3 regions of the Colwellia sp. 6_MG-2023 genome follow, and region 1 is predicted to be linked to each of the others. Evidence: predicted binding sites of a transcription regulator. Region 1 holds the regulator's gene; each other region holds the start of a gene.
The links. The regulator sigma-54, encoded in region 1, starts transcription at its own class of promoters, with help from an activator protein. The targets are predictions, from matches to a motif close to GTTGGCACGNNNNTNGNNT.

Region 1 (11,538 bases):
TCCGCAATAATGTAAATGTAGTCAGCAATACTCATTACTTCTGGTACATCATGAGACACAACAACAGATGTTAAACCTAAAGCATCGCTTAACGAACGAATTAAACGAACAATTACCCCCATAGATATCGGATCTTGTCCCGCAAAAGGTTCATCGTATAAAATTAATTCAGGATCAAGTGCTATTGCACGTGCTAAAGCAACACGTCGAGCCATACCACCAGAGAGTTCATTAGGATGTAAATCTCGTGCACCGCGTAATCCTACGGCTTCAAGTTTCATCAATACTATTTTTTCAATTATAGCTTCAGGTAACTGACTATGTTCACGAATAGGAAAAGCAATATTGTCATAAACATTCATATCTGTAAAAAGCGCGCCACTTTGAAAAAGCATGCTCATACGTTTACGCGTTTCATATAGATTTTTTCGAGAAAGCTGCGGAATATCATTACCTGCAAATAAGATTTTTCCAGATTCAGGTTTAATCTGCCCGCCAATTAAACGTAATAAAGTAGTTTTGCCAATACCACTTGGCCCCATAATGGCGGTAACTTTACCTGTAGGTATAGACAAACTAATATCATTATAAATAACCCGCTCACCTCGTTTAAAGGTTAGATTATGTATATCAACTAAATTCTCATGCTTATCGTTTTCGATCATATTATTAATTATGCCTTATTGATTAAAAACGATTTTACCTGACCACCTCAAATTCTTCACTAAAAATTCACAATTTAGTGAATAATAAGCATCATTAAGTGTTAGAAAATGTAAAAAGGGATGTTTTTAGCTTTTTATATCGCTTATTTTCTTTTAATCGAATTAATTCCTTTTTTTTTCTGTTACAAACAGCGACAATTTGCACCTCAAAACTGGAGTCATAAATGTTAGAACACGTTGGAATATTATTAATTGCCCTTACTGTACTCGTGTGGAGTGCGGATAAATTTGTTTTAGGTGCATCATCATTAGCAAGAAATATAGGCGTTTCACCAATGATCATTGGTTTAACGATAGTTGCCATGGGCTCATCAGCTCCCGAAATGATGGTAGCTGCGGCAGCATCTTTGCAAGGAAGCCCTGATACAGCTATTGGTAACGCGGTTGGTTCAAATATTACCAATATAGCACTAGTGTTAGGTCTTAGCGTCTTAATAAAACCCCTAATGGTATCCTCTTCAACCATTAAACAAGAATTGCCACTTTTATTGCTATTTTCTTTAGTAGCTTACTGGATGATTTCTGATAATTTCTTTAGTTTGACTGAAGGTATTATTTTAATGGTGAGTTTTTTCGGTTTTATATCAATTTTATTAATCAAGGCCATGCGACAACGAAAAGCCAACAAAATTGATGACCCTTTAATTATTGAAGCTGAACAAGATATACCAGAAGCAACAAGTACATCCAAATCTATTTTTTGGTTAATCGCTGGTATTGTTTTATTAGTATTAAGCGCTCACTTCCTTGTTGATTCTTCAATATTTATTGCAAAAGCCTATGGTATTAGTGATCTTGTTATTGGTTTAACTATTATTGCTATTGGCACAAGCTTGCCTGAATTAGCAGCAAGTATTGCGAGCATCTTAAAGAAAGAAGATGACTTAGCGATGGGGAATATTGTCGGCTCTAACCTCTTTAACATACTAGCAGTATTGCCTTTTGCAGGTATTATCGCACCAGGCCCAATAAATCCTGAAGCATCGATTCGCGACATTCCTATTATGCTCGCAATCACAGGGTTACTATTTTTACTGTGTTTTAGCCGTAAAGCGGGCTGCTTTAGACTTACCCGCATAAAAGGTGCATTATTATTAATGTGTTTTTGTGGTTATCAAGCATTACTTTATAGCCAAACAACCATTAACTAGCACAAAATATTAGTTTAAGCTGAGCCATGAAAAACTTTAAAAAACTTGCTAAAAATGTAATTAACATTGAACAACAAGCAATTAAAGAGTTATTACAATATATTGACCATAACTTTGAATACGCCTGTCAATTAATGTTTAACTGCCAAGGCCGTGTTATTGTTATTGGTATGGGGAAGTCGGGACATATTGGCGGTAAAATAGCAGCCACATTAGCAAGTACGGGCACCCCTGCTTTTTTTGTTCACCCAAGTGAAGCCAGTCATGGTGATCTGGGTATGATCACCAAAGACGATGTTGTACTAACAATTTCTAATTCAGGTGAAACAGGCGAAGTTCTCGCGATTACGCCTGTGATAAAACGCATTGGGGCAACACTCATCGCTATGACGGGCAATATCAACTCTACATTAGCCAAATTAGCTGATACACATATTTGTATCAAGGTTTCGGCTGAAGCTTGCCCATTAGGATTAGCTCCAACGTCCAGTACTACTGCAACATTAGTAATGGGCGATGCTATTGCCGTTGCTCTACTTAATGCTCGTGGGTTTACCGCAGATGACTTTGCTTTATCTCACCCTGGTGGTAGTTTAGGTAAACGTTTATTACTTCGCTTGAGTGATATTATGCATCAAGGCGATCGTATTCCTATTATTTCAGAAGATGCATTGATAAAAGACGCATTAGTGGAAATGTCACTTAAAGGCTTAGGCATGACCGCCGTTGTTAATAAACATAAGCAACTTGTTGGTTTATTTACTGATGGTGATTTACGGAGAATTCTTGATTTACAAATTGATATTCATCGGGACAATATAACAACCGTTATGACTAAATTCCCAACCTTAGCACAAGCAGACATGTTAGCAGCGCAAGCGCTAAATATAATGGAAGATAAAAAAATCAATGGTTTGATTATCGTTGATGAAAAACAAATACCTATTGGTGCAATGAATATGCATGACTTACTAAGATCAGGAGTTCTTTAAATGGAAAATATCACTAATACTATTCAAAATTCTAATACACTTTATGGTGATGTATCACTAAACGTATTAGAACGAGCCAAAAAAATTAAATTACTTGTTTGTGATGTTGATGGTGTTTTTTCAGATGGTCGTATTTATTTAGGTAATGATGGCGAAGAACTTAAAGCATTCCATACTAAAGATGGCTTTGGAATAAAAGCACTTGGTAATAGTGGTGTAGAGGTTGCAATAATCACTGGTAGACGTTCAGCTATTGTAGCTAACCGGATGTCAGCTTTAAATGTTAAACACATTATACAAGGGCAAGAAGATAAATTGCCTGCACTGATGACTTTAATTCAAAAACTTAATTTAACCCCTGATGAAGTAGCTTACATAGGAGACGATATTCCAGACTTAGCATGTATTTTACACGTTGGTTTAGGTATTGCTGTGTCTGATGCACATCCAGCTGTATCAGCAAAAGCTAATTATACAAGCTTTATTAATGGTGGTTTCGGCGCAGTACGAGAAGTTTGCGACTTGATAATGCAATGTCAAGACACTATTGATAATGCTACAGGCGCGAGTGTATGACACGGATAAATTTTTTAGCCTTTTTAATCTTGCTATTAGCCGCTACGGTTTATGGAATAATCGAATGGCGACAGTCAAAAATAATACCAGGTGAAGTCATCGACAGTGAACTCACACCTGACTTTATAGCGGAAGCACTTAAAACTGATATTTACACCGATTCAGGCGTACTTTCACATGCTATTATTGCTAAGAGAATGGAGCATTATGCCAAACTTGAACTAACACACTTCGAGCTACCTAAGTACACATTGTATCCCCAAGCATCATCGAAAGATAATATTGACGGCTCCGATTTAGCAAATGAAAATAGCTCGAGCAACAAACTAACAAAAAATGCACCATGGAAGCTTAGCGCTAAAGAAGCAACGCTATATAAAAATAATAGGGTTATTTTAAATCATCGAGTACACTTAAGTGCAACTGATAAAAATAGTTTAATACAAGAAATTCATTGCAAATATTTAGAGCTTGATTTAAATACTAATATCATTAGCTCAGATCAAACGGTAATGGTGCAAGGAAAAGACTTCACTATGTATGGCTCAGGTTTAATAATTGACTTAAACACTAAACAGATGACATTAACCGAACATGTACGTACTATTTACAAAAAAAATAATGGTTACCCTCTAAATGACAATTAAAAAAATTAGCAAAGGTTTCTTATTAAGCTCATTACTGCTCTCGTTAGCACTTCCAGTATGCGCGGCTAAGAAAGATCTCACACAAGAAATCACGATAAAATCGAAACGTCAATCAGCTGATTTAAAAAATAAAATAGCGAGTTATTTAGATGACGTTAGTATAAACCAAGGCTCTATTTCGATTAGTGCTGATATTGTTCAAGTTTACAGTAAAGTTGATGATAAAACTCAACAAAAACAAGACACTTACCTTGCCAAAGGTGAACCTGCTGTTTTCAAACAACAATTAGAAGATGGTAGTTTAATCAGCTTGCAAGCTAATGAGATAACCTATCAACCAGATCAAAATATCATTACCATCTCAGGTAATGCGCAAGTACAACAAGCAGGTAGTAAAGTGACAGGAGAAATAATCACTTACAATACGCTAAATGAGAAATTGGAAGCTATCAGTAGTGATAATGATTCAGTAACCACTGTTTTGCAGCCAGCTCAAATAAAAGCTCAACAAGATAAGAAAAGTAATGACAGTAACAAGCAATAATAATAACGGCGAAGCTAATAATTCGACTTTGATAGCTAAAAACCTATCAAAAGCTTACAAAAGCAAAAAAGTTGTTAAAAACGTTAGTTTAGCGGTAAGCTCAGGACAAATTGTTGGCTTACTGGGGCCTAATGGAGCAGGAAAAACGACTTCTTTTTACATGATTGTTGGCTTAGTACCCAATGATAATGGCCAAATAATGCTGAATGACGAAGATGTAACACTATCGCCTATGCATGAACGCGCACGTCGAGGTATTGGGTATTTACCTCAAGAAGCGTCTATTTTTAGAAAACTAACCGTTACTGAAAATATTATGGCAATATTACAAATTCGAAAAGGCCTTAATGAAAATGAAAGGCAAACAAAATTAGAGCACCTCTTAGAAGAATTTAATATCAGCCATATTAAAGATAATTTAGGTATGAGTTTATCAGGAGGGGAAAGAAGACGCGTAGAAATAGCCCGCGCTTTAGCAGCAGATCCTGAATTTATATTACTTGATGAACCTTTTGCAGGTGTTGACCCTATTTCTGTCGGCGACATAAAAAAAATAATTATTCATCTTAAAAACCGTGGTCTTGGTATCTTAATAACTGACCACAATGTTCGTGAAACACTTGATGTATGTGAGCATGCTTACATTGTTAGTCACGGTGAAATAATAGCAGAAGGAGATTCTAATCAAATTCTTGCTAATCAAAAGGTAAGAGATGTATACCTAGGCGAGCAATTCACGCTATAGTTAACATATATAATAAATTCGTAGACTATACTTGCTCTAAGTTAGTAACTATAAACAATAATAACAGGAATTAAGACAACGTAGATGCGCCCAACTCTGCAACTCCGGATAGGACAACAACTAACCATGACGCCACAACTGCAACAAGCTATAAAGCTTTTGCAGTTATCGACGTTAGAGCTTCAACAAGAAATTCAAGAAGTACTTGAAAGTAATCCTCTGCTTGAAATTAATGATCAAGAAACCTCAGATAATAATTCAGAGGATAGTAGAGATAAACTTGAAGAAGCTTTTTCAGCCACCATCACAGAACGATCTACCAGTGATGGAAGTGAAGATTCATCAGCCTCTATTGATGAGATAAGTACAACAGAAGCAATGGAGAAAAATGACATACCAGAAGAGTTGAACATTGATACAACTTGGGAAGAAAGTTACAGTGCTGGTACGTCAAATACAGGGGCAATTAGTAGCCCAAGTGAAGATTACACCTATCAAGGTGAAACGATCGATTCAATACAAGATCACCTTTTATGGCAAATGGAATTAACGCCATTTTCAGAAACTGATCGCACGGTTGCTATCGCTATTATAGAGGCTGTTGATGAAGCAGGTTATCTTACGGTATCGAGTGAAGAAATATTAGAAAGTGTTGGTATAGAAGGACTGGAACTTGATGAAGTCGAAGCGGTATTAAAACGTATTAATGTCTTTGATCCTGTTGGTGTTGCAGCCCGTTCTATCGCTGATTGTTTAATTATTCAATTAAATCAGTTTGATCCTGAAACCCCTTACTTAAAAGAAAGTAAATTAATTATCGGCGAGCATATCGACTTACTCGGTAATCGTGACTATCGACAATTAATGCGTAAAACTCGCCTCAAAGAAGAACAGTTACGTGAAGTAATGCGTTTGATACAGAGCTTAAATCCTCGTCCTGGTGATGCAGTAGTGAAAAGCGATGATCAATATGTTATTCCTGATGTTTCCGTAGAAAAGAAAAATGGTCGTTGGGTTGTCGAATTAAACCCTGATACTGCTCCTAAGCTATCAGTAAATCAACAATATGCTGCCATGACAAAAACAACAAAATCTTCTAGTAATGACGGACAGTTTATTCGAACAAACTTACAAGAAGCTAAATGGTTTATTAAAAGTTTAGAGTCACGTAATGATACTTTACTTAAAGTATCTAACTGCATTGTACAACGTCAACAAGGCTTTTTAGAACATGGCGCTGAAGCGATGCGACCTATGGTATTAAATGATATTGCTGAAGCCGTGGATATGCATGAGTCAACTATATCTCGCGTAACTACGCAAAAATATATGCACACGCCTAGAGGTATTTTTGAATTAAAATACTTTTTTTCAAGTCATGTTAGTACCGAAAATGGAGGTGAATGTTCATCAACTGCCATACGTTCATTAATTAAAAAACTCATTTTAGCAGAAACACCCGCTAAACCGCTCAGTGATAGCAAAATGGCAGACTTACTAGCACAACAAGGAATTAATGTTGCTAGACGTACTATAGCTAAGTATCGTGAATCCTTATCTATACCACCGTCCAACCAACGTAAGAGTTTATTATAGCCTGTGACTTTATTTTCTGAATTAACTAGAGAAGGAACATACTTATGCAAATTAACCTTACCGGTCACCATGTAGAAATAACGTCATCATTACGCGATTGTGTTGAAACAAAATTAGCTAAATTAGAGCGACATTTTGATCATATCAATAATGTTCATGTAGTCTTGACTGTTGAAAAGTTAGAACAGATAGCTGAAGCAACTATACATTTAAAAGGCAGTGAAATTCATGCTTCAGCAGTAAGTGCTGATATGTATACCTCGATAGATACTTTGGTGGATAAACTAGATCGCCAAGTACTCAAATACAAAGGCAAAATAACACAACATTAGTTTTATCCATTATAATTATGACACTACAAAATATATTAACACTGAACTGCACACGTTGTGCAGTTCCAGTTCAAAGCAAAAAGCGTTTACTTGAACTAATTTGCCAACTTGCCGCCAATGAACTAATTGACTCTAACCCAACAGATCTATTAGATAGCTTAATGAATAGAGAGAAAATGGGGAGTACTGGTATCGGCAACGGTATCGCTATCCCTCACGGCAGACTAAACAATACAGACAAAGCTATTGCCGTGTTTTTAACTACTGAAAACGCAATTGACTTCGACGCAATTGATAATAGACCTGTTGATATATTTATTTGCCTATTTGTACCTGAAGACAATACGCAAGCGCATTTAGAAACGTTGCAAAGTATTGCCAAACTATTTAGTGATCGCAAAACAGCTAAAAAAGTTCGTAAATGCACCAGCCAACAAGAGATGTTTGATCTTATTCAACAAACCGCTTAATCAATAAGTTGAAATATATTTCTACACAATAAAACCTAATGCATAGCTAATTCATGCGGAACTTAAAAATATGAAACTTATCATTGTTAGTGGCCGCTCTGGCTCAGGGAAATCAGTTGCATTAAGAGTATTAGAAGATTTAGGATATTATTGTGTTGATAATATTCCTGTTAATTTACTACCTGCATTAACCCATACCGTGATTAATGATTATGACAATGTTGCAGTAAGCCTAGATGTTCGTAACTTACCTAACAATCCTAAGGATATTGTAGAGATCATTGAATATTTACCTGATGCAGTTGATGTAACTACATTATTTTTAGATGCAGATGACAATGACCTTATTCGTCGTTTTAGTGAAACAAGGCGCTTACATCCTCTAATTAAAGAGAATATTGCGCTAGACCAAGCGATATCACTCGAAAAGAAACTATTAGCACCTATTTCTACCAATGCCGACTTATATATCAATACCAGCCAGCTAACTCCGCACCAATTAGCTGACTTGGTACGAGAAAGAATTCTTGGAAAGAAAACCGGTAAAATGGTTTTAGTCTTCGAGTCTTTTGGCTTTAAACACGGTATTCCTGCTGATGCTGATTATGTATTCGATGCACGCTTTCTTCCTAATCCTCATTGGGAAACTGAACTCAAACCTTTTACAGGTTTAGAGCAACCAGTAAAAGACTTCCTTTCTAGTCAGCCAATTGTGACAAAGTTTATTTGGCAAATTAATAGTTTTATGATGACTTGGTTACCCCATCTAGAACGCAATAACCGTAGTTATGTTACTATTGCAATTGGTTGTACGGGTGGGAAACACCGCTCTGTTTATATTGCTGATTTATTAGCAAAGAACTTTAGTAAAGAACAACAACATGTTCAAACTCATCATCGAGACATTAAGAAAATTAAAGAGTAAAACTCATTATGTCTATTCAAAAGCATAACAAGAACCATGATGATATCATCGTCAGTAAAGAATTAACTATAATTAACAAACTTGGCTTACATGCCCGAGCTGCAAGTAAATTAGCCTTACTTTGTCAGAAATTCTCCGCCCAAATAACCCTATCATTAGAAGAAAAAGAAGCTGACGCCAATAGCATAATGGCCATAATGCTCTTAGCTGGTGGACAAGGAAAAAATGTAACAGTCACCGCTCAAGGAACCGATGCACCCGCTGCATTAGAAGCTATAAGCCAGCTGATTGAAGCTAAGTTTGATGAAGATGAATAAATAGCCCAAGATCGGCTTAATAAATATTCCTCAAACAGCTATTTACGTGCGATAGACTAGCTATTGACGCTCGATTTTCCCTACTGCTTGCAGGTCAAAAGTAGAAAACTATCAAGCATGAGTATAGTAAAAGTAAGATTCTTAATATTTTCAATTAATTAAAAATATCTTAAACCAAGTTCAAGTTAAATAAGTAAAAAAGCTGAAAGAAACGCTAAGTTACGATAAACTTAACCATAATAAAAAATATTAAGTCTATTACACACCCACTCTCAAGTGTTTAATAGCGTTGGTATTTATCATTCCCTACGCTCAAGTAAGATATCTATGCCGGATCTAATAGAACAAGAATATATTCAAGAAAGACTACACCAAATTAATGAAGCACTTGATGGTGGTATGTTTGTCTATGTACGCAAATTATTACAAGACATGTCTGCCTATGATCTCGCGCTATTCCTTGAGTCTTCTCCAGCTAAGAGTCGCGCATTATTATGGCAACTTATTGATGCTGAACACCATGGTGAAGTACTTGAAGAATTAAATGAAGAAGTACGTAAAGGCATTTTACAAAGCATGCAGCCTGAAAAACTGGCTGCCGTTGCTGAAGGTATGGATGTTGATGATCTAGCAGAAGTGTTACGTACCTTACCTGATACTGTTTATAGAAAAGTTCTCGATTCTATGGACTCTCAGGATAGAGCACGGGTAGAAACTGCGCTATCTTATGACAAAGAGACAGCAGGTGGTATCATGAACACTGATACCATTACGCTACAACCTGAGGTAAGTGTTGACGTAGTATTACGCTATTTACGCTTAAAAGGTCAACTACCTGAAGCAACAGACTCATTTTATGTCGTCGACCGAAGTAATCACTTCATTGGTGCTGTGTCACTAGCCGCTATTATAACCGCTAAACCTGAGGTTATCATTTCCAAGTTGATTGATGCAGAAATAGAAGCTGTACAAGCTAATATGAGTGAACATGATGTTGCGCAATTGTTTGAAAAGCATGACTGGTTTTCTGCTCCTGTCATTGATAAAAAAGGTCACTTACTTGGTCGTATCACCATTGATGATGTTATTGATATAATTCGTGAAGATGCAGAGCATTCTATGATGAGTATGGCAGGTTTAGATGATGAAGCCGATACATTTGCTCCTGTATTAAAAAGTACTAAACAACGCTCTTTATGGCTAGGGGTTAACTTAATTACCGCCTTATTTGCAGTAGCCGTTACAAGTATGTTCGAAGGGTTATTTCAGCAATTAGCAATACTAGCAGTACTTAACTCGTTGGTGCCAAGTATGGGTGGCGTAGCCGGTAATCAAACCTTAACCTTAGTTATACGTGGTATGGCATTAGGCCATGTTGGTAATAGTAATGCGCGCGCGCTATTACATAAAGAAGTCGCGATTGGCTTCCTCAACGGCATAATTTGGGCTTTATTAATAGCTTCAGTTGTTGCTATTTGGAAACAAGATTTAATGCTAGGCGTTGTCATAGCTTTTGCTATGCTGATGAATATGACCGCCGCAGGTTTAGCGGGGGTCGCAATTCCATTATTACTTAAGCGTTTGAATATTGACCCAGCACTTGCTGGCAGCGTTATTATTACCACGGTTACTGATGTTGTCGGTATTTTTGCCTTTTTAGGTACCGCAACAATACTTTTAACCTAAGCTTTTACTTTTATATTCAATTAACCGTATGTGCAGACTAAATCCTACGCATACGGTTTACAGTTAAAGGGGCTCTGATTACAACGTATTAAGCTCAGTTATTGACCAGCTATTTGCATCTCATCAATGAGTATTGAGCCAGTACTAATACTACCGTGCTTATCAAGGTCAGAGCCAACGGCAATAATCCCTTTAAACATTTGTTCTAAATTACCAGCAATAGTAATTTCACTTACAGGATAAGCAATCTCTCCATTTTCGACCCAGAAACCTGCAGCCCCACGAGAATAATCGCCATTCACAACGTTTACTCCTTGTCCCATTAATTCAGTAACTAATAAGCCTGTGCCTAAGGTTTTTAACATGGCATCAAAATCTGCAGCTTTACTTCCTTTAGATGCAATATTCTTATCTTTTACTAACCAATTATGAATTCCACCAGCATGCCCGGTAGTCGTTAAACCTAATTTACGAGCAGAATAACTCGTTAGAAGATAGCTTTGTAGCGAACCATTAGTAATGATATCTCTGTCTTTAGTTAACACACCTTCACTATCAAAAGCACTACTTGCCAATGCTTTAGGTATATGAGGTCGCTCATGAATAGACAAGAAGTTAGGGAAAACATCTTTACCTATAGCATCCAGTAAAAATGATGATTTACGATATAAATTACCACCACTAATTGCAGAAATAAAATGTCCCCATACTGTATTCGCAATATCAGAGCGGAACAATACTGGAACTTTCATAGTCGATAACTTTTGTGGGTTTAAGCGTGATATAACTTCGCTCGCCGCTTTGGTGCCAATATCTACACCGCTATCTAATA
Region 2 (11,538 bases), on a different contig from region 1:
TTGCGGCTTATGGCATTGCCATGAGTGAAGCGAGTCGAGGAAGTTGTGAGCAAGCATTAAGGTCTATTAATTATGCTGTAAGTATTGAAGGATTAAGTGATTACAAAGCTGAATTATACAAAAGGAAATCGGAATGTTTGATTACAGAAGGTAAGTTAGATGAGGCAAAAATAGCGTTAAATAAAGCAGAAGAAATATTTTACTCGCTACCCGAACTACTTGGAACTCGCTGGCAAATAGAAACATTAAAAATTGAGGCTAAATTAGCAGAGGCTCAAGGTAATCATAAAGAGGCATACAAACTATTGGAACAATTTAATGAAAATGAAATTGAATTGTTAAAAGAAAATATGTCTGATCGGCTATTACATGTCAGAGCAACACTAGAAGCAGATCGGCAAAATGTAGAAATATCACTATTGCAACAACGTACTAAAGTACAGCAGTTGGAATTTGAACAACAGAAACAAGCTAATACGTTACAAGTATATGTGATTTTTTTTGTCGCTACCCTGGTTTTAATTATGCTGTTTTTCACTTATTTTCAATGGCACCACAATAAAAAATTAAAACAGTTATCGATTAGAGATCCGCTGTCTAATTCATTCAATCGCCGATATGTATTTAATTTTCTACATAAATTAATTGATGCTAACTACGATGAAAAAAATACTATTTCAATTATGGTGATAGATATAGATGATTTTAAGCGCGTAAATGATTTATATGGGCATCCTTTTGGAGATGAAGTAATTCGCCAAGTAGCAAACATAGGTGCTAATATTTTAAGAAAAGAAGATGTAATTGGTCGTGTCGGTGGTGAAGAGTTTCTTTGTGTTTTGCCAAGGATTGATGCTGTACAAAGTTTGCATATTGCGCAGCGTTTTGTAAACACTGTTAATCAGCACGAGTTCATTACTGAAAGCAATAATGGTGGTATTCAAAAAATTCAAGTGAGCGTAAGCATAGGTTTAGCAACAACCTCTAAAAAGGTTAACACGAGTACTGAGCTTTATTTGCAAGCAGATAAAGCGCTTTATCACGCAAAGCGTAGTGGTAAAAACCGTGCTATACAATATCAAGAGTCCATGCAATATATGAATAACAGCAAAAAAAATTACGAAATTCCTACATTTGATGAGAAATAATTACTTAAGTCAATCAGTCTCATCACCCTCTTTTTTAGCGTCTGTACCTTTATTCAATTGTGCCATCACGTTACTGCAAGACTATATAAAACAGTTAGGTTATCAGCCTCAAATTCATTTTGAACTTGAGGGGTGCTATCAAGTAAATAATGTAAAAAGTCGTACACAAAAGTTAAACTTTGATCTTATTAATCAATATTTACGTAGTGTAGATATAGACGGTGAAATTGTCAGTGAATATTGGCGAAACCAATGGGAGTACGTTTCTTTATTTAATGGCCAAAGTCCGCTAAAAGAAGCAATGAATTTGCATCAAATGCTTATTCAGTTGCCACAAATATTTCAACGGTTGTATGGTCAACATGGTGTTATTAATACGTTAATTGAACCGGTAGTTTGGTCTGGTGATCAAGGTAAGTTAGCAAACGGTTCTAGTCAAATTTTTACCGATGACACGAGAGCTGTTCATATCCCTAATGCTATTCAACTTAATGCTAGCGTGCTTAATAAGCAAGGCATGAACCTTATTGCCGAAAAAAGTTTTGGTGAGTACTTACAATTTTGTTTTTTACGTACTAGCTTTGAATGTTCTTTATTATATCTACCCGAAGAAGCAGCTTTTGAGCGTTTATTATTAAAAAGTCACTATGGTTTAGCCCAAGAATTATGTTCACCAGTAGATATTTCAGGGGGACATCAAGGGAGTATCGCGTTATACCAAAAAGTAGGTAAGCATAATCAGAATATGGGGGAAGAGCCTCTATTATTTGATAGATATAATCAGGTGATGTCTGTGCAACAAAACTGGCAAAAAACGGCTAGAATTGAACATCGATTAGGTGCTTCAAGCGTCTACTATAATCCTTATGTTAATGTGATATATGGTTTGCTAAATATTATTGATGCTATTGAAGCTTATGAAAATAATGACGATTTATCTGTGCCAACATTCCCTTCTAACACATTACCTAAGTCATTATTTACTCATAATGATGATGCCGACTCGCTTGGCGCTATCGATATATTTACTGCAAGTTCATGGTTTAGCGAAAGTTTAAATACAGTCCAAGAAAAATACAGTAAAACTAATTCAACACTCGTACTTGAAAGCCCAATGTTGCTGGGTAATAAAATTAAGCAAATAATATTAAATACTTATCAAGTAAATATAACAAAATAAGAAATGATTTATGGAAATAAAACCTATAAAGGCTCCTTTATTAAATGGCACTGATGTTAAGGCTAAAAAGCAAGAGCTTAAAAACTATTTCAGACAAACATGGACAGAATATGAGTCACTATTTTCTCTGATAAATAGTGATAGTGCTTATTTTTTAAGGCCAGAGCCTCTTCGTCACCCGTTAATTTTTTATTATGGACACACGGCTAGTTTTTATATTAATAAGCTTATGCTAGGTAAGTTTATTGCAACACGTATTAATGATCGCATAGAAGCTATTTGTGCGGTTGGTGTTGATGAGATGAGTTGGGATGATTTAAACGATGAGCATTATGATTGGCCGACAGTTGCTGAAGTTAAATGTTATCGAGATCAAGTTGCAATCCTGATTGAAAATCTTATTGATGATATGGAGTTATCGTTGCCGATAACAAAAAATTCACTTGCGTGGATTATTTTGATGGGTTGTGAACATGAGCGAATTCATATTGAAACATCATCCGTTATTATGCGTATGCTACCTTTGCAATACCTTAGTGAGAGTAAAGACTGGCCTACCTGTAAAAAGAGTGCTGATGCGCCCGAAAATAGATTAGTATCGATCAAAGGTAGGCTCGTCGAGTTTGGTAAACCTAAAAGTGATGACTCATTCGGATGGGATAATGAATATGGCTATAACACCCTCAATTTAGATGACTTTAAGGTTTCTAAATACTTAGTGTCTAATCAAGAGTATCTAGCATTTGTTAATGCTGGAGGATACCAAAACCTAACATTTTGGACAGAAGAAGGGCAACAATGGTTACGTTTTTCTAAAGCGAGTAAGCCCTATTTTTGGGTAGAAAAGAGAAGTGAAACTAATGAGAAATTATATTGGCAACGTAATTTACTGAATGAAATCCCGTTACCTTTAAATTGGCCAGTAGAAGTTAATTACTTAGAAGCTAAAGCTTTTTGTCAATGGAAAAACAGCCAGGTTGCCGATACTGAAAGCCAATATATACGCTTACTTACTGAAGCTGAATGGTTATGCTTACGTGATAAAGTTGATGGTGATTTAGCTTCTTGGGAGCAAACACCGGGCAATTTAAACCGTGAACATTATGCATCTTCTTGTCCTATAGATGAATTTGAGCATGATGGCGTATTTGATGTAATTGGAAATGTTTGGCAATGGACTGAATCAACTATTGATGGCTTTGAAGGTTTTGAAGTTCACCCATTATATGATGATTTTTCTACACCGACCTTTGATGGTAAGCATAATTTAATTAAAGGTGGTTCTTGGATTTCTACAGGAAACGAAGCTCAAAAATATTCTCGTTATGCATTTAGACGGCACTTTTTTCAACATGCTGGCTTTCGTTATGTGCAAAGCAATAATAAAAGAATACCAAATCTTGATGCTAACCCTTATGAAACTGACCGTGATATTTGCCAGCAACTCCATGCTCAATATTCGTTGAAAACGGAATCATTTATTAATGAAATTTTTAATGCACCCATTAAAAATTATAGTCAGCAAATATCTGACTATATTCTAGGCGCTATGGAAAAACATAATATAGCCGCCGATAAATGTTTGGATTTAGGTTGTAGTGTGGGCAGAAGTAGTTTTATTTTAGCCCAGTATTTTAATCAAGTGGATAGCGTTGATTTTTCTGCGCGTTATATACGTCATGGTGTTAGCTTGCAACAAGGAAACGCCGTTCGCTATTGCTTAGAAAATGAAGGGGATATAGTTGATTATTATGAGGTTAGTTTAAAGTCGCTTGGCTTACCTTCTCACAATAATATACATTTTAGCCAAGGAGACGCGGGTAACCTAAAAAGTGGTTTTGATAACTATGATATTATTTTAGCTCAACAGGTACTCGAGAGTAGTTATAATCCGCGTCAATTTTTACAAACAGCTCATCAACGCATAAAAAGCCAAGGTTTGCTTGTGATTGTTTCTGATTATTACTTTGGTGAACATCATACCGCAAAGAATAACTGGTTAGGAGGAGTAAAAGTTAATGGTGAAAATGTGACTGGCTTTGACGGATTGTCGGAGCAATTAGCGCCTCATTTTAACTTAGTTGCCCAACAAGAACTAACGCGGGTGATTCAAGTCAATCAACGTAATTTTATTTTAAAGCGTCCTCAATTAAGTATTTGGCAGTTAAAGTAACTCATTAATACTCCTCTTCTTATCTTTTGCACCAAATATAATCTCAGCAGATAATTGCTGTGCAATTTTGGTGCAACGTTTAATGTTTCTAAGTGTAACAAAAACACAAATTGTTGATATTGTTCGTTTAATTTTTATGGCACATGAATTGAATTATATAGTTCAATATTAACTAAAATTAAAAATAAGAGGTCTACAGTGAAAATAGTTAACGCAATAATTAAACCGTTCAAACTCGATGATGTTCGTGAAGCCATCTCTGAAATCGGTGTTGAAGGGATAACTGTTAGTGAAGTAAAAGGTTTTGGCCGTCAAAAAGGACATACAGAATTATATCGTGGTGCAGAATATCAAGTAGATTTCTTACCAAAAGTTAAACTTGAAATTGCTGTTAATGACGACATAGTTGAACGCTTAGTTGAAGCAATTAGTAAAGCAGCGTACACAGGTAAAATTGGCGATGGCAAAATTTTTGTCTATAACCTTGAACAAGCCATTCGCATTCGTACAGGTGAGCAGGATTCAGAGGCTATTTAATCTGTATTCATATTGCTTGCTGTAAAGCTAGGTAATGAATTCACATTAGTAGACTTAAATACTTCGGCTTTGTGTTTTCATTCAAATTTAATCTTACAGCTCATACCTGACCAATTACTGTTACAAAAATTATTATAGGATCAATTATGGAACAAAATATTTTTCAACTTCAATATGCTATGGATACATTCTATTTCTTAGTTTGTGGTGCCTTAGTAATGTGGATGGCCGCTGGCTTCTCAATGTTAGAAGCAGGTTTAGTTAGATCTAAAAACACAACTGAAATTTTAACTAAAAACGTTGCTTTGTATGCTATTGCTTGTGTTATGTACCTAGTAGTAGGTTACGATATTATGTATGGCGGCGGTGTTTTCTTAAGTGGTATTGGCCTTGATGGTGCTGCTGATGCAGACGCTTTAGTTAGTACGGTATTAGCTGAATCTGCCGAAGCGGGTTTCGATGGCGGTGCGGTTTATGCAAATGCAGCTGACTTCTTCTTCCAAGTAGTATTTGTAGCAACAGCTATGTCTATTGTTTCAGGTGCTGTAGCTGAACGTATGAAATTATGGGCATTTTTAGCTTTCACAGTTATCTTAACTGGTTTTATCTACCCAATGGAAGGTAGCTGGACTTGGAATGGTGATGCTGTATTTGGTTTATATACATTAGGTGACCTAGGTTTCTCTGATTTTGCTGGTTCAGGTATTGTTCATATGGCTGGTGCTTCTGCTGCTTTAGCAGGTGTTTTATTACTTGGTGCACGTAAAGGTAAATATACTAAAGATGGAAAAATAAACGCTATCCCGGGTGCTAATTTACCAATGGCTACCTTAGGTACATTTATCTTATGGATGGGTTGGTTTGGTTTTAATGGTGGTTCTGTATTAAAGCTTGGTGATATTAACAGTGCTAACTCAGTAGCTATGGTGTTCTTAAACACTAACGCAGCGGCAGCAGCAGGTGCAATTGCAGCGCTTGTTTTTGCTAAAATCTTATTTAAGAAAGCTGATTTAACCATGACATTAAATGGTGCACTAGCAGGTCTAGTTGCTATTACAGCAGAACCTTCAACACCAACACCATTACAAGCAACAATATTTGGCGCAATTGGTGGTATTATTGTTGTTCTTTCAGTTATTGCTTTAGATAAAGCTAAGATTGATGATCCAGTAGGTGCTATATCGGTTCATGGTGTTGTAGGTTTCTTTGGCCTAATGATTGTTCCAATTACTAATTCAGGTTCTAGCTTTAGTGGTCAGTTAATTGGTGCAGCAACTATCTTTGTTTGGGTATTTGTAACTAGCTTTGTAGTTTGGTTCGCATTGAAGAAAATTATTGGACTTCGTGTAACTGAAGAAGAAGAATATGAAGGTGTTGACCAAGCTGAATGTGGTATGGAAGCTTACCCAGAATTCACTCGAGGTTAATATTAATATACTGATATTAGCACTCTAAGATTGGTATATGTTAAAGTAATAACTGAATATTATTACTAAAAAAAGCAGCGATTTCGCTGCTTTTTTTTTGTCTTGTTCGGAATGACTTTAATTTTCTATGAATATCTTCTTATTAACAAAGGAATTAAGCTCAGCAGAATAAACCAAGCAAAAGTACCGCCACCACTACTATCATTATCAGGCGTAGGTGTTGGTTCAGTAGGTGCTGTGATTAGCGTGTTTCTAACAGGAGATAAATCACCATCAGTTACTTCAGCGGAGTCGACAATAACAATTTGTTCAACAATCACAAAGTTTTCTATACCAGGCGTTGCTAAATCACTACATTGTTGATCATCCGCAATAACCATTGGTATGCCTTCTAAATTTGCAGAATTACATAAAGTAAGTTGAGCTATGTTATCAATGGTTGTCATACCATCACCAATAACTTGGCCAAAAACAGTAAAGCCACTATTTTGTAAGTCTAGGTTGCTAGCGTTATCAGCTAAATTGAAGAACCATTGATCTGTTGCACTGTCAGGATCTCCGCCAAGCTTAGCCATGGCAATAGTGCCTCTGACATTAGAATATATTGGCTCGTTAATCACTGCCGGGTTTGTTTCGATTCGAGTTAGCGGAAAATTACCTTCGAATGTATATCCACCGCCTTGTACAACAAAGTTGGATGAAACACGGTGTACTACTGAATTAGTATAATGCTGCTCTTCAACATATTGAAGAAAGTTATTAACTGTTTCAGGGGTACTACTATCGAATAAATTAACTTGAAAATTTCCTTGTGAGGTTTGAAACTCAACAATTGTCGCATTTACAAGTGTGGTAAAACTAATGGATAACAATATGGTATAAATAAATTTTTTAAACATGATATACAGCCTATATAAGAAACATTGCTGCATCATAGTCGTAGTTGTATAATTATTCAATCATGCTCGTACTCATTACTAAACAGTTACATTCAAGAATTATTAGTGCTATAACTGAACAAGGTACTTCCTTTAATTCATCATCTATTTCCTCAAGGCATACTATGTGGCGCATCTTGTTGCTATTTATATTAATATTTACCGTTGCATTAAATGTTCGGGCGCAAAATATCGAAAATGAGTTGGAAGAGATCGGACAGCAAGCCAATAAAGCTATGGCGATCGTTAAACTCAGTCAATTACTTGAAAGTGAAAAACTGAATAAAACCCAGCGTATTAGAATACTTATACAACAAAGCAATGCTTATTTTACCTTGAGTAATTTACAAAAAGCGTTGGAAATAATTCAACAAGCGAAAGCCCTACTTGATGAGAATAGTTTGTCACAACTACAAGCCGATGTTGACAAACTAATGGGCATTATCTTGTATTTTCAAGGTGAATATGCTCAATCTTTAGTTGCGTATGAAGCAGCGTTAAATTATTTTCAACAGCAAGTTTTCTCAGCAGAAAAAGCAATTAAACAAGCTCACTTATTAAACAATATTGCATTGGTACAAACGTCTAAAGGGGATTCGCTTGCAGCATTGAAAGCTTATAAAGAAGCTGATGAGTTGTATCAATATTATGGTAGTGAAGTTGATAAAATCGATGTTCGCTATAACCTTGCTGTACTTTATTTAAGTCTGCGTCGTTATGATATTGCTATTAACATGTTTGAAGAGGTAATTAGCAAGAGGGAGGTTTTAAATGATGAACACGGCATTGCTAAAGCTTCCGCTGGTATTGGGGTTTCTTATAAACAATCAGGCCAATATCAGAAGGCCGAGAGCTATGTAATGAAAGCATTAACATACTTTCGAAACAATGATTACCATATTGATGCTGCTTCACAATTTCATAATTTAGCAGAAATAAACTATGAACTGTCTAATCTAGATAAAGCTTCAGAATATGCTAACTTAGGTGTGGAATTAAGTAAAAAAATAGGTCATCAAATGACTTATGGAGGTAGCTTACACACTTTAGCGAAAATTTATTTTTATCAAGGTGATATTGAACGCTCTCATATGTATTTAGATCTATCGAATGCGGTCGCAAAAAAAATGGGTTTCCAACAGCTAATTAATGGTAATTTAGGATTAAGTGCGTTGCTTTATGCTGCAGATGGAGAGACAGCAAAAGCATTAATGACTCAATTAGCTTACCAAAAGGAACGTTTAAAGTTATCAAACGAAACACTTAATGAGCAAATAGCACAATTTGAATCTGTACAACTTAGCCAACAAGTAAAAAGTCTGCAGCAAAGTAAGAAGCTACAGGAGTTAGAGTCTACTAAGGCAGATCAACAGCGCGAATTTATTATACTTATCTTCGCTTTTTTATTAACGGTATTGTTTTTGATATATCGACGCTATTTGGAAAGAAGGTTAACCAAAAAACTAGAAAATAGAGTAAAACAACGTACTGAAGCGTTAGAGTTTCTAACAAAAGAATTACAAGATGCCAGTATGGTTAAAAGCCAATTTTTAGCTAATATGAGTCATGAGATTCGAACACCACTTACCGCGGTTCTAGGACAAGCAGAAGCGATTATTCATGGCGATTTCGATAATGAAGATTTGCTCCATGAAGTTGAAGTTATTCATAATAATAGCTTACATCTACTACAACTAATTAATGATATTTTAGATTTAAGTAAAATAGAAGCGAATAAATTTGAACTCGAGAATAGACGTCAAGATTTACATACAATCGTAGATAAATTAAATGATATGTTTACTGAGCAAGCGCAACGTAAAAATTTATCATTTACAGTAAGCCATCATCTACCAACTCCCTTTATTATCGATATCGATGGTTTACGGTTAAAACAGATTTTGATAAATCTATGCTCTAATGCTATTAAATTTACCAAAGAAGGCTGGGTTTCGTTAGATATTGCCATTATAGATAAAACATTACTATTTACTGTCACCGATACAGGAATAGGAATGAATAAAAAGCAAATGGCAAAAATGTTTAATATATTCACCCAAGGTGATAATAGTATTAGCCGACGTTTTTCTGGTTCAGGATTAGGGCTATTTTTATCTGATCAACTAGCAAAAGTAATGTCAGGAAAAATAACGGTTACTAGTCAATTGAATCAAGGCAGTACTTTTGTTCTCAAATTACCTTTTGGCGAGGTGTATTCTGTTTTAGATGATGTTGAGAATAATGAACAAGCACTCGGTATTCGTGTTAACAAAAAGCAGTATACCGGTAAAATATTACTGGCAGATGATCATGATGATAACCGCCGTTTAATTGCTCGTTTACTCACTAACTTAGGTCTAGAGGTGCTTGAAGCATCTAACGGAATAGAGGCAGTCGAGTTATGTAATGAGCATAAACCAATAATAACGTTATTAGATATCCAAATGCCTAGAATGGATGGCATACAAGCATTAGAAGCGTTGCGAGAGAAGGGCTGTGATCGCCCTATTTATGCATTAACCGCTAATGCTATGGCACATGAAATTGCACAATACCTAGCGTTAGGTTTTGCTGGGCATCTTAAAAAACCTATTGAACGAGAGGTTTTTATTGCCACTATTGCTCAGCATTATCCTGAGAAGGCTAGTATTGACAAAAACAATGTTGAAAAAGGTAACATCGGATTCGCGAATTTTGAAGCTAATGTATTACTTGAACAAAAAGTAGATGACATAGATATATCGGATATTACTAAGTCATTTATAAATAATTTATCGCAAGATAAGCAAGAATTGATAGATTATCGTCATAATAATGAATATAAAGCGTTAGCTAAATTAGCACATAAAATTTCAGGTGCGGCACAAATGTTTGGTTTTATAGAAATATCACAAAGTGCTATGGAACTTGAAAGTGCTATTAAGAAACAAAAATTAGAGATTGTTGACGACTTGACTCATTGCTTAATTGATGAAATAAATCTTGTTCTAAGCAATTCTCATAAAGATAAAGATTAATTTACCTAATTTTAATAGACTGTAAGTCAGTTATAAAACTGTATTTTATTTATAGTTTTAACAGCTCTATAGATACTCGCATTTTGATTGGATTTAGGTATATACTCTTCTAATAAAACATAAAATTACTATCAGGATTTCAAATGGCTAGAGAACAATTTGGTGTTTGTGCAGAGCCAAACTTACATGGCAGTTATTTACTTTTTAATGTGTTAGATAATAGAAATGCATTTATTCGGACTGCTTTGTCTCGCTTACCTGAATTATTTGATGATTATGCAGATCAATTTTCAGAAGCTAATTTAACGGGTGTTGTTGCTATAGGTGCAAATTATTGGGACGAATTCTACCCGCAAGCACGTCCTGCACTGTTGAAAGCGTTTCCTTCAATGGATAATGATGACAGAGTCGCCCCTAGTAATAATGTTGATATTTATATCGAAATCCGTAGTGATCGCTCTGATGTTAATCATATTGTTTGCTCTAAAGTGTGTCAGCTACTTGCTGATAGTGTTGAGCTAATTGAACAAGTTCAGGCTTTTCGTTTCTTAGATGGTCGAGATTTAACCGGCTTTGTTGATGGCACTGAAAACCCTCAAGGTATGCAACGTAGAAATGTTGCGTTAGTGCAAGAATCTGATGACGCTAATTTTGCAAGCGGTAGTTATTTACACATTCAGCGTTACAAGCATAATTTAACACTCTGGAGTTCGTTGAAAAATGAAGAACAGGAGGATGTTTATGGGCGTACGAAAGTAGATAATATTGAGTATGAAAGTGATAAAAAACCATTAACAGCTCATACTAAGCGCACTAGCTTAAAAGATGAAAATGGTAAAAGTATTGAAATTTTAAGACAAAGTATGCCTTACGGTGATGTAAAGGAACAAGGGCTATTCTTTGTCTCTTATTGTCATTCACCTGAACCATTTGAGAAAATGTTAAAAAGCATGATTTATGGTGACGGTCATGGCCACGTAGATCATTTACTTAAATATACTCAAGCTGAAACAGGTGCCGCTTTTTTTGCCCCAAGCTTAACTTTTTTAACGGCACTTGGAAATATTTCCGTATAGCTATTTCGTGTAGTGCGTAGCTATTTGGTATTTACGAGTTAT
Region 3 (8,146 bases), on a different contig from region 1:
TAATGTTTGTGCTTCATCAGTACCTGAAGAACGAACGTTAGTTAACTGCTTACCTTTAAGGGCGTTTACAGTTAAATCGTTATCACGACTATGAATACCAATAACTTGACCTTCATAAATATCAATACCGTGACCAATTAACATACGACCACGAGACTGTAAGTTAAAGATAGCGTTAGTTAATGCTTTACCGGTAGCATTAGCAATCATTACACCATTTTTACGTTGACCAATTTCGCCACCTTTATGAGGTCCGTATTCAAAGAATGTATGATAAATTAAACCTGAACCCGATGTTAATGTCATGAATTCAGTTTGGAAACCAATTAAACCACGACTTGGCATAATGAAATCCATACGAATACGACCAGTACCATCTGGTGCCATATCCGTTAATTCAGCTTTACGAACACCCATTCTTTCCATGATAGGACCTTGATGCTGTTCTTCAACATCAATAGTAACTGTTTCGTATGGTTCTTCTAATACACCATTTACTTCACGAATAATAACTTCTGGACGAGACACTGCTAGCTCAAAACCTTCACGGCGCATGTTTTCAATTAAAATACCTAAATGAAGCTCACCACGACCTGATACTTTAAATTTATCTGCATCTTCTAATTGCTCAACACGTAATGCAACGTTATGAATTAATTCTTTATCTAAACGATCTTTAATATTACGTGACGTTACAAATTTACCTTCTTTACCACAAAATGGTGAAGTGTTAACTTGGAAAGTCATGTTGATCGTAGGTTCATCAACTGATAATGCTGGTAAACCTTCAACAGAAGTAGGACAACAAATCGTATCTGAGATTTTTAATTCACCTAAACCTGTAATCGCAATAATGTCACCTGCAAAACCTTCTGCAACATCAAGACGTTCAAGTCCTAAGTAACCAAATACCTTGCCAACTTTAGCGTTATGTACGCCACCATTTGCCAATTTAATAGTTACTTGTTGATTTGGTTTAACAGAACCACGCGTAATACGACCAACACCAATTACACCTAAATATGAGCTGTAATCAAGTTGAGAAATTTGCATTTGAAATGGACCATCAGGATCAACTTCTGGTGAAGGCACTTCTTTAAGAATAGTATCAAACAATGGCGTCATATCTGTGCCAGTTTCACCTTCTTCAAGTGTAGCCCAACCATTAATTGCTGAAGCATAAACAACTTTAAAATCTAATTGTTCGTCTGTAGCACCAAGGTTGTCAAACAATTCAAAAACTTGATCCATAACCCAATCAGGTCGAGAGCCAGGCTTATCAACTTTATTGATAACAACAATTGGTTTTAAACCTTGAGCAAACGCTTTTTTCGTTACGAAACGCGTTTGTGGCATAGGACCTTCTTGCGCATCAACAATAAGTAAAACTGAATCTACCATTGACATTACACGTTCAACTTCACCACCAAAATCGGCATGGCCCGGAGTATCAACGATATTTACACGGTAACCGTTCCAGTTAATAGCCGTGTTTTTAGCTAAGATTGTGATACCACGTTCTTTTTCGATATCATTTGAATCCATTGTACGTTCTTCTAGGCCACCACGTACATCTAATGTACCTGATTGCTCTAATAACTTATCGACTAAAGTCGTTTTTCCGTGGTCAACGTGAGCAATAATTGCCACATTTCTTAATTTATCTAACACAGGCGTCTCGCTGTTTTATTATTATTTAATACCACAACAATACGCGGGGCTTAAATAACTAAGGCTTTAATTGGGCGCGTATTATACAGTTTTTTTATATTAAAAGATATTTTTTATGATAAACCTACTTTGTGACTGATTTGTGTCAAAATGGTACAAATAGTACATGAAAATTGCTCAAAATAAGATATAGTGGCTTTCGAACTAGTATTTTGCACCACAAAGATCCCACAACGCACTACAACCGTGCAAAGCGTTTTTTGTAAACTTTCTAAATCATTGTTTTGATTATGATTTATTATTGGCACAATATTAGCTTGTATATGTCAAAACTTTGGTTTGCATCAAAAGAAATTTAAAACTAACCCTCACTGGAGAGACAAAATGTCACAAGCAGTATTCGATTTAATTAAAGAACATGACGTCAAGTTTATTGACCTTCGTTTTACCGATACTAAAGGTAAAGAACAACATGTTTCTATCCCTCATCATCAAGTAACCGAAGATTTTTTTGAAGACGGTAAAATGTTCGATGGTTCTTCAATTCAAGGTTGGAAAGGAATTAACAAATCTGACATGGTATTAATGCCTGATGCAGATTCTGCTGTGTTAGACCCGTTTGCGGACGCTGTTACATTAAACATTCGTTGTGATGTAGTAGAACCAGATACAATGCAAGGTTACAGCCGTGACCCTCGCTCTGTAGCGAAACGTGCTGAAGAATACTTACGTTCTACCGGTATCGCTGATACTGTATTAATTGGTCCTGAGCCAGAATTCTTCTTATTTGATGACGTACGTTTCCACACTGATATCAGTGGTTCTTTCTTTAAAGTTGACGATAAAGAAGCATGTTGGAATTCAGGTACTGAATATGAAGAAGGTAACATGGGACATCGTCCTGGCCTTAAAGGCGGTTACTTCCCAGTTTCTCCAGTAGATTCTTCACAAGATATTCGTTCTGCTATGTGTTTAGTAATGGAAGATATGGGCTTAGTTGTTGAAGCGCATCACCATGAAGTAGCAACTGCTGGTCAAAACGAAATCGCTTGTCGTTTTAATACTATGGTATTAAAGGCTGATGAAGTACAAGTATATAAGTATGTTGTTCATAACGTTGCTCATGCTTACGGTAAAACAGCAACATTTATGCCGAAGCCATTAGTTGGTGATAACGGCTCTGGTATGCACGTTCATCAATCTCTTGCTAAAGATGGTGTTAACTTATTCTCTGGTGATAAATACGGTGGATTGTCTGAAATGGCTCTTTACTACATTGGTGGTATCATCAAGCATGCTAAAGCACTTAATGCATTTACTAACCCTGCAACTAACTCATACAAACGTTTAGTTCCACATTTTGAAGCACCTATCATGCTAGCGTACTCAGCGGCTAACCGTTCAGCTTCAATTCGTATCCCAGTAGTTCCAACACCAAAAGCAACACGTATCGAAGTTCGTTTCCCTGATCCAGCAGCTAACCCTTACTTAGCATTCTCTGCTATGTTAATGGCTGGTCTTGACGGTATCAAAAACAAGATCCACCCTGGTGATGCTATGGATAAAGATCTGTATGACCTTCCAGCTGAAGAAGCAGCAGCAATACCACAAGTTGCAACATCATTAACTGAAGCATTAGATGCTTTAGCTGAAGATAACGAATTCTTAACTGCTGGTGGCGTTATGGATATCGATATGATCAATGCTTACATTGACCTTAAACGTGCTGATTGTGAGTTATTAAATACTTCAACTCACCCAGTAGAATTTGGTATGTACTACAGCGTTTAAGCCCTGGTAGTTATACTTTTAGAGCCTTGGCTTTAAATCAAAAAGCTCACTTCGGTGAGCTTTTTTGTGCTCAAAATATTTATAGTAGTAAAGTTACAAGTTTTTGTATAAATTATAACTACTGATGCCTCACATTATCGTGTGTTTGGATATATCTAAAGGAACAAGATATACTTGATAAATTATGATTAAATTTTTATTACTAATATTACTTATATCCATAATTGCGCCGGTAAACGCGAGTACCACTAAAATATATCTTTGGCGTAATGAAGCTGGCCAACTAGTCTACTCAGACACCCCTTCACCTGGCGCAGAAGAAGTAAAAACTAATCCAGGCCATGTTATTGAATCATCTAGTTCGATAGATATACAACTACTTGATATTCAAAAAGAGATAGTACCTGAAGATTATCAAATCATTATTAATCACCCTAAAAATCATGACACAATTCGTGATAATACCGGCTCTATCCTTATTAGCGCTATGATACAACCAAGATTTAAACGTGGTTTAAAAGTACAACTAATTTTAGACGGTGAAGCTTATCAAACTCCTCAAAATCACACCCAATTCTCTCTTAGAAATATTGATCGCGGTGAACACCAAATAAAAATGCAAGTATTTAACGAAGAAGGCAAGGTAATTGCATTATCTGACCCTATAACGTTTTATATGCATCGAGCATCTATTAATTAGTGAAAATTAGCACTAAATAGCCGTATTTAGCCCTGCAAATAAAACCTTTCTAGAATATACTAAATTTAAAGCACCAAATCAGTGCACCCCAGTATAAGTATGAGACTTTATGTTGCACACAAGACAAGATATCCAACGACTTAAATTAAGTTACCAACAAACACTCGCGAATCAGTTAGTGACTGCGGTACTAATACTCGACCAAAAATTAAATATTTGTTACTTAAATCCTGCGGCTGAAGCCTTGTTAATAAAAAGTTTGTATAAACTATATGGCAGCCCTTTTGATTTAATTTTCGAAAATACGTCAATAACTAAATCACGTTTAGAACAGCTGCTCACGACAGGGCAAGAATTTACTGATAGCGAAATAGTGATAGAGTTTAATAAAACTCACCGCTTCACCGCAGAAGTAACCGCGTCGTCAGTAGAGTTTTATCGCATTCCTCACATTCTGATTGAGTTCAAACAAATTGACCAACAAAAACAAATCAGCCTTGAAATATTTCAACAGCAGCAATGGATTGCTGCTCGTGACTTAATTAAGGGGTTAGCACATGAAATTAAAAACCCACTTGGCGGTCTTCGTGGTGCTGCTCAACTGTTAAATAAAGAGCTTGATGAAGAACAACAAGAATACACTGCCATGATCATAGAGCAAGCTGACAGGTTAACTAACTTAGTTGATCGGCTATTAGGTCCAAATCAATTACCACAAGTTAAAAGCTATAATATTCATTCTGTGCTAGAGAAAGTATGCCAAGTGGTTAATTTTTCAAGTGAGCAAGAAATAGAGTTAAAACGTGATTATGATCCCTCAATTCCTAACATAGAATGTGATCAAGAAAAAATACAGCAAGCAGTATTAAACATTGTTAATAATGCTATTCAAGCAATAAGCCCCGAAAATAAAATTACCCTAAAAACACGAATAGCCAGTAATGCAACTATTAATGGTAAACAAATAAAATTAGCGGTAAAAATTAGCATTATTGATGATGGGCCAGGTATTCCTGAAAAAATACAAGACACTTTATTTTACCCTATGGTATCCGGTCGCTCAAATGGAACCGGTTTAGGTTTATCTATTTCACAAACTTTAATAAATCAACACCAAGGCAAGCTCTCTTGCCGAAGTCGTCCTGGGCATACAGAGTTTATAATTCTTCTCCCCTTAAGCTGAGACTAAGTTTTTATTAGGACGCTACTAACACAACTTTAAAAATTAACGCAAGAGAATACACAATGATCACTGAACAAGTATGGATAGTTGATGACGACAGCTCAATTCGCTGGGTTTTAGAAAAAGCCTTTACTAAAGCTAATATTAGTACGGCTTCATTTGAAAGCGCTAGTAATTTATTAATAGCGCTCGATCATGATCAACCTGAGGTTATTATATCTGATATAAGGATGCCTGATATCGACGGTATGACCCTACTTAATACTATTAGTAAGGATCACCCACATATCCCGGTTATCATCATGACGGCTCACTCTGATCTAGATAGTGCAGTTAATGCCTATCAAGGTGGGGCTTTCGAATATTTACCTAAACCTTTTGATATGGATGAAGCCGTTACCCTAGCAAAACGGGCACTAACCCATGCACAAGAGCAAAATGCAAAAAATCAACAAAATGATGTGACCCCGCTTACGGCAGGGTTAATTGGTGAAGCACCAGCAATGCAGGAAGTATTCCGAGCTATTGGTCGCTTATCACGCTCAAGTATCAGTGTGCTAATTAATGGTGAGTCAGGTACAGGTAAAGAATTAGTTGCTCACGCTTTGCATTCTCATAGCCCTCGTTCTCAAGCTCCCTTTATTCCTTTAAATATGGCTGCTATACCTAAAGATCTTATTGAGTCTGAGCTATTTGGTCATGAAAAAGGCGCATTCACCGGAGCCAATTCTGTGCGTCAAGGAAGGTTTGAGCAAGCACATGGTGGGACTTTATTTCTTGATGAAATTGGTGATATGCCACTGGAAATTCAAACCCGTTTGTTACGCGTACTATCAGATGGTCAATTCTACCGCGTTGGTGGGCATTCACCAGTCCAGGTTGATGTACGTATTATCGCCGCAACTCATCAAAACTTAGAGGATCGTGTTAATAGCAATGAATTTAGAGAAGATTTATTTCATCGCCTTAATGTAATTCGTATTCAGCTTCCTAGCTTACGAGAAAGAAAGGAAGATATAGTCCAACTAAGTCAACACTTTCTCAAACAAGCTGCCAACGAACTGAGCGTTGAACCTAAAACCATCAGCAAGAAAGCAGCAGCATTCTTAGAGCAATTTCAATGGCCTGGCAATGTAAGACAACTCGAAAATATTTGTCGATTTCTTACGGTAATGGCCAGTGGTCAGGAAATACTATTAGAAGATTTGCCAAGCGAGCTTACTGAAAAAACAGTACCAACAAACAGCAATAACACATCATGGCAATCAGCACTTAGCGATTGGATGGATCAAGAATTAGCACAAGGAAGTAATGCAATATTAGAAGTAGCTATGCCTGAATTTGAAAAAATAATGTTAGAGCGTGCGTTGATATTTACTCAAGGCCACAAACAAGATGCAGCCAAGAAATTAGGTTGGGGAAGAAATACATTAACCAGAAAACTAAAAGAATTAGATTTATAAGTAATTAAGAAGGGCTACATGTCTCATCGTCACATTGCTTACAATTATTACATAACTTAAGGTTAATAAAATGTGCGGCGATGATTAGGCTTGCGCCACCCGCAATAAAATAGATTTCTAATGCTTCCGAAAAATCATGTTTTATCCAATAAAGAGCAATACCTAAATAGAGCAAGTAAAAGGGGTATAATCGTCTATGATAACGTTTAAACCCCGAAAACAAGGCTATTGTTCCTAAAGCAGCAGTCATTAGTAAAAAGACATGCTCCCAAGTATGATCAGCTAAAAAGCTCAAACCTAATAATGGTAAAATGGGCAGTAAAATAGGCAAAAGTATGCAATGTAATGCACATAATGAAGTTGCTGTAATACCTATTCGATCTAACATGGTTTTTCACTTTTCAAATAAAACATAAACAATACTAACGTTCATACATTGCTGTCTATAAGAGTCAGACGACACTATGGTATAGAAAACTATTTCCTACAAATATTACACTGATGAACAATACGGTAACTCACTTTACTATAATACCACGATTGATATGTTATAACATTAATAAAATTACTCTGATGATAAATTACTAAGCACTCCCTATGGGAAAAGTTATCACTTGTTCAATATGCTCTATCTTCAAAGCCAACATAATTAAGCGATCAACACCTAATGCGACACCTGCACATTGAGGTAAACCATGTGATAATGCAGAAATAAAATTTTCATCAATAACTTTCTCTGGCAAGCTTAACACTGCTCTTTTTTTATTATCTTCTTGAAAACGTTGGACTTGAGTTTCATGACTGGTTAACTCATTAAAACCGTTCACTAATTCTATCCCTTGATAATAACATTCAAAACGTTGTGCCACCCTATTATCATCAGGACATAATTTAGCTAAAGATGCTTGTGAGCTTGGAAAATTATAAACAAAACACGGCTCATTTTGTCCTATTACTGGCTCAATTATTTCACAAAAAATAAACTGTAGTAAAATATCATTGTCATCTTCATTTACTAACCAATCGCTTAATTTATTATTACGACTAATGACCGTAAGTAAATCATCACGAGAAGCAGTTAATGGGTCAAGAGCGGTATATTCAATGAATAACTCTTGATACGTTTTCTTGATAGGCTCAGCACAGTGCAAAGTCGTTTTTAACAACTCTCCTACTTCAGCCATTAGGTCAAAGTGATCAAAATTAATTCGATACCATTCCAGTAAAGTAAATTCTGGATTATGATATTTACCAAATGCTTCATGACGAAATGCTTTAGCTATTTGAAAAATACAACCATAACCAGAAGCTAATAAACGCTTCATGTGAAACTCTGGA

Region 2: the regulator sigma-54 is predicted to act here: its motif matches at 4,637-4,655, upstream of glnK (P-II family nitrogen regulator).
Region 3: the regulator sigma-54 is predicted to act here: its motif matches at 1,972-1,990, upstream of glnA (glutamate--ammonia ligase).

The regions. Positions count from the first base shown of each region.
Region 1 is NZ_JAUOPP010000002.1:22,798-34,335, reverse strand. Features, by position in the region: gene mlaF (phospholipid ABC transporter ATP-binding protein MlaF) at 1-665, opposite strand, end outside; gene Q4503_RS01855 (calcium/sodium antiporter) at 890-1,876, shown strand; gene Q4503_RS01850 (KpsF/GutQ family sugar-phosphate isomerase) at 1,903-2,868, shown strand; gene kdsC (3-deoxy-manno-octulosonate-8-phosphatase KdsC) at 2,869-3,444, shown strand; gene lptC (LPS export ABC transporter periplasmic protein LptC) at 3,441-4,091, shown strand; gene lptA (lipopolysaccharide transport periplasmic protein LptA) at 4,081-4,635, shown strand; gene lptB (LPS export ABC transporter ATP-binding protein) at 4,616-5,380, shown strand; gene Q4503_RS01825 (RNA polymerase factor sigma-54) at 5,465-6,976, shown strand; gene hpf (ribosome hibernation promoting factor) at 7,021-7,308, shown strand; gene ptsN (PTS IIA-like nitrogen regulatory protein PtsN) at 7,326-7,778, shown strand; gene rapZ (RNase adapter RapZ) at 7,849-8,703, shown strand; gene Q4503_RS01805 (HPr family phosphocarrier protein) at 8,712-9,020, shown strand; gene mgtE (magnesium transporter) at 9,348-10,706, shown strand; gene pmbA (metalloprotease PmbA) at 10,805-11,538, opposite strand, start outside.
Region 2 is NZ_JAUOPP010000007.1:37,117-48,654, reverse strand. Features, by position in the region: gene Q4503_RS06345 (diguanylate cyclase) at 1-1,148, shown strand, start outside; gene Q4503_RS06340 (hypothetical protein) at 1,138-2,328, shown strand; gene ovoA (5-histidylcysteine sulfoxide synthase) at 2,339-4,501, shown strand; gene glnK (P-II family nitrogen regulator) at 4,700-5,038, shown strand; gene Q4503_RS06325 (ammonium transporter) at 5,185-6,465, shown strand; gene Q4503_RS06320 (peptidylprolyl isomerase) at 6,591-7,364, opposite strand; gene Q4503_RS06315 (ATP-binding protein) at 7,529-10,420, shown strand; gene Q4503_RS06310 (Dyp-type peroxidase) at 10,564-11,496, shown strand; gene Q4503_RS06305 (hypothetical protein) at 11,528-11,538, opposite strand, start outside.
Region 3 is NZ_JAUOPP010000004.1:188,040-196,185, forward strand. Features, by position in the region: gene typA (translational GTPase TypA) at 1-1,671, opposite strand, end outside; gene glnA (glutamate--ammonia ligase) at 2,056-3,462, shown strand; gene Q4503_RS04460 (DUF4124 domain-containing protein) at 3,647-4,162, shown strand; gene glnL (nitrogen regulation protein NR(II)) at 4,272-5,345, shown strand; gene glnG (nitrogen regulation protein NR(I)) at 5,408-6,808, shown strand; gene Q4503_RS04475 (MerC domain-containing protein) at 6,813-7,196, opposite strand; gene epmA (elongation factor P--(R)-beta-lysine ligase) at 7,393-8,146, opposite strand, start outside.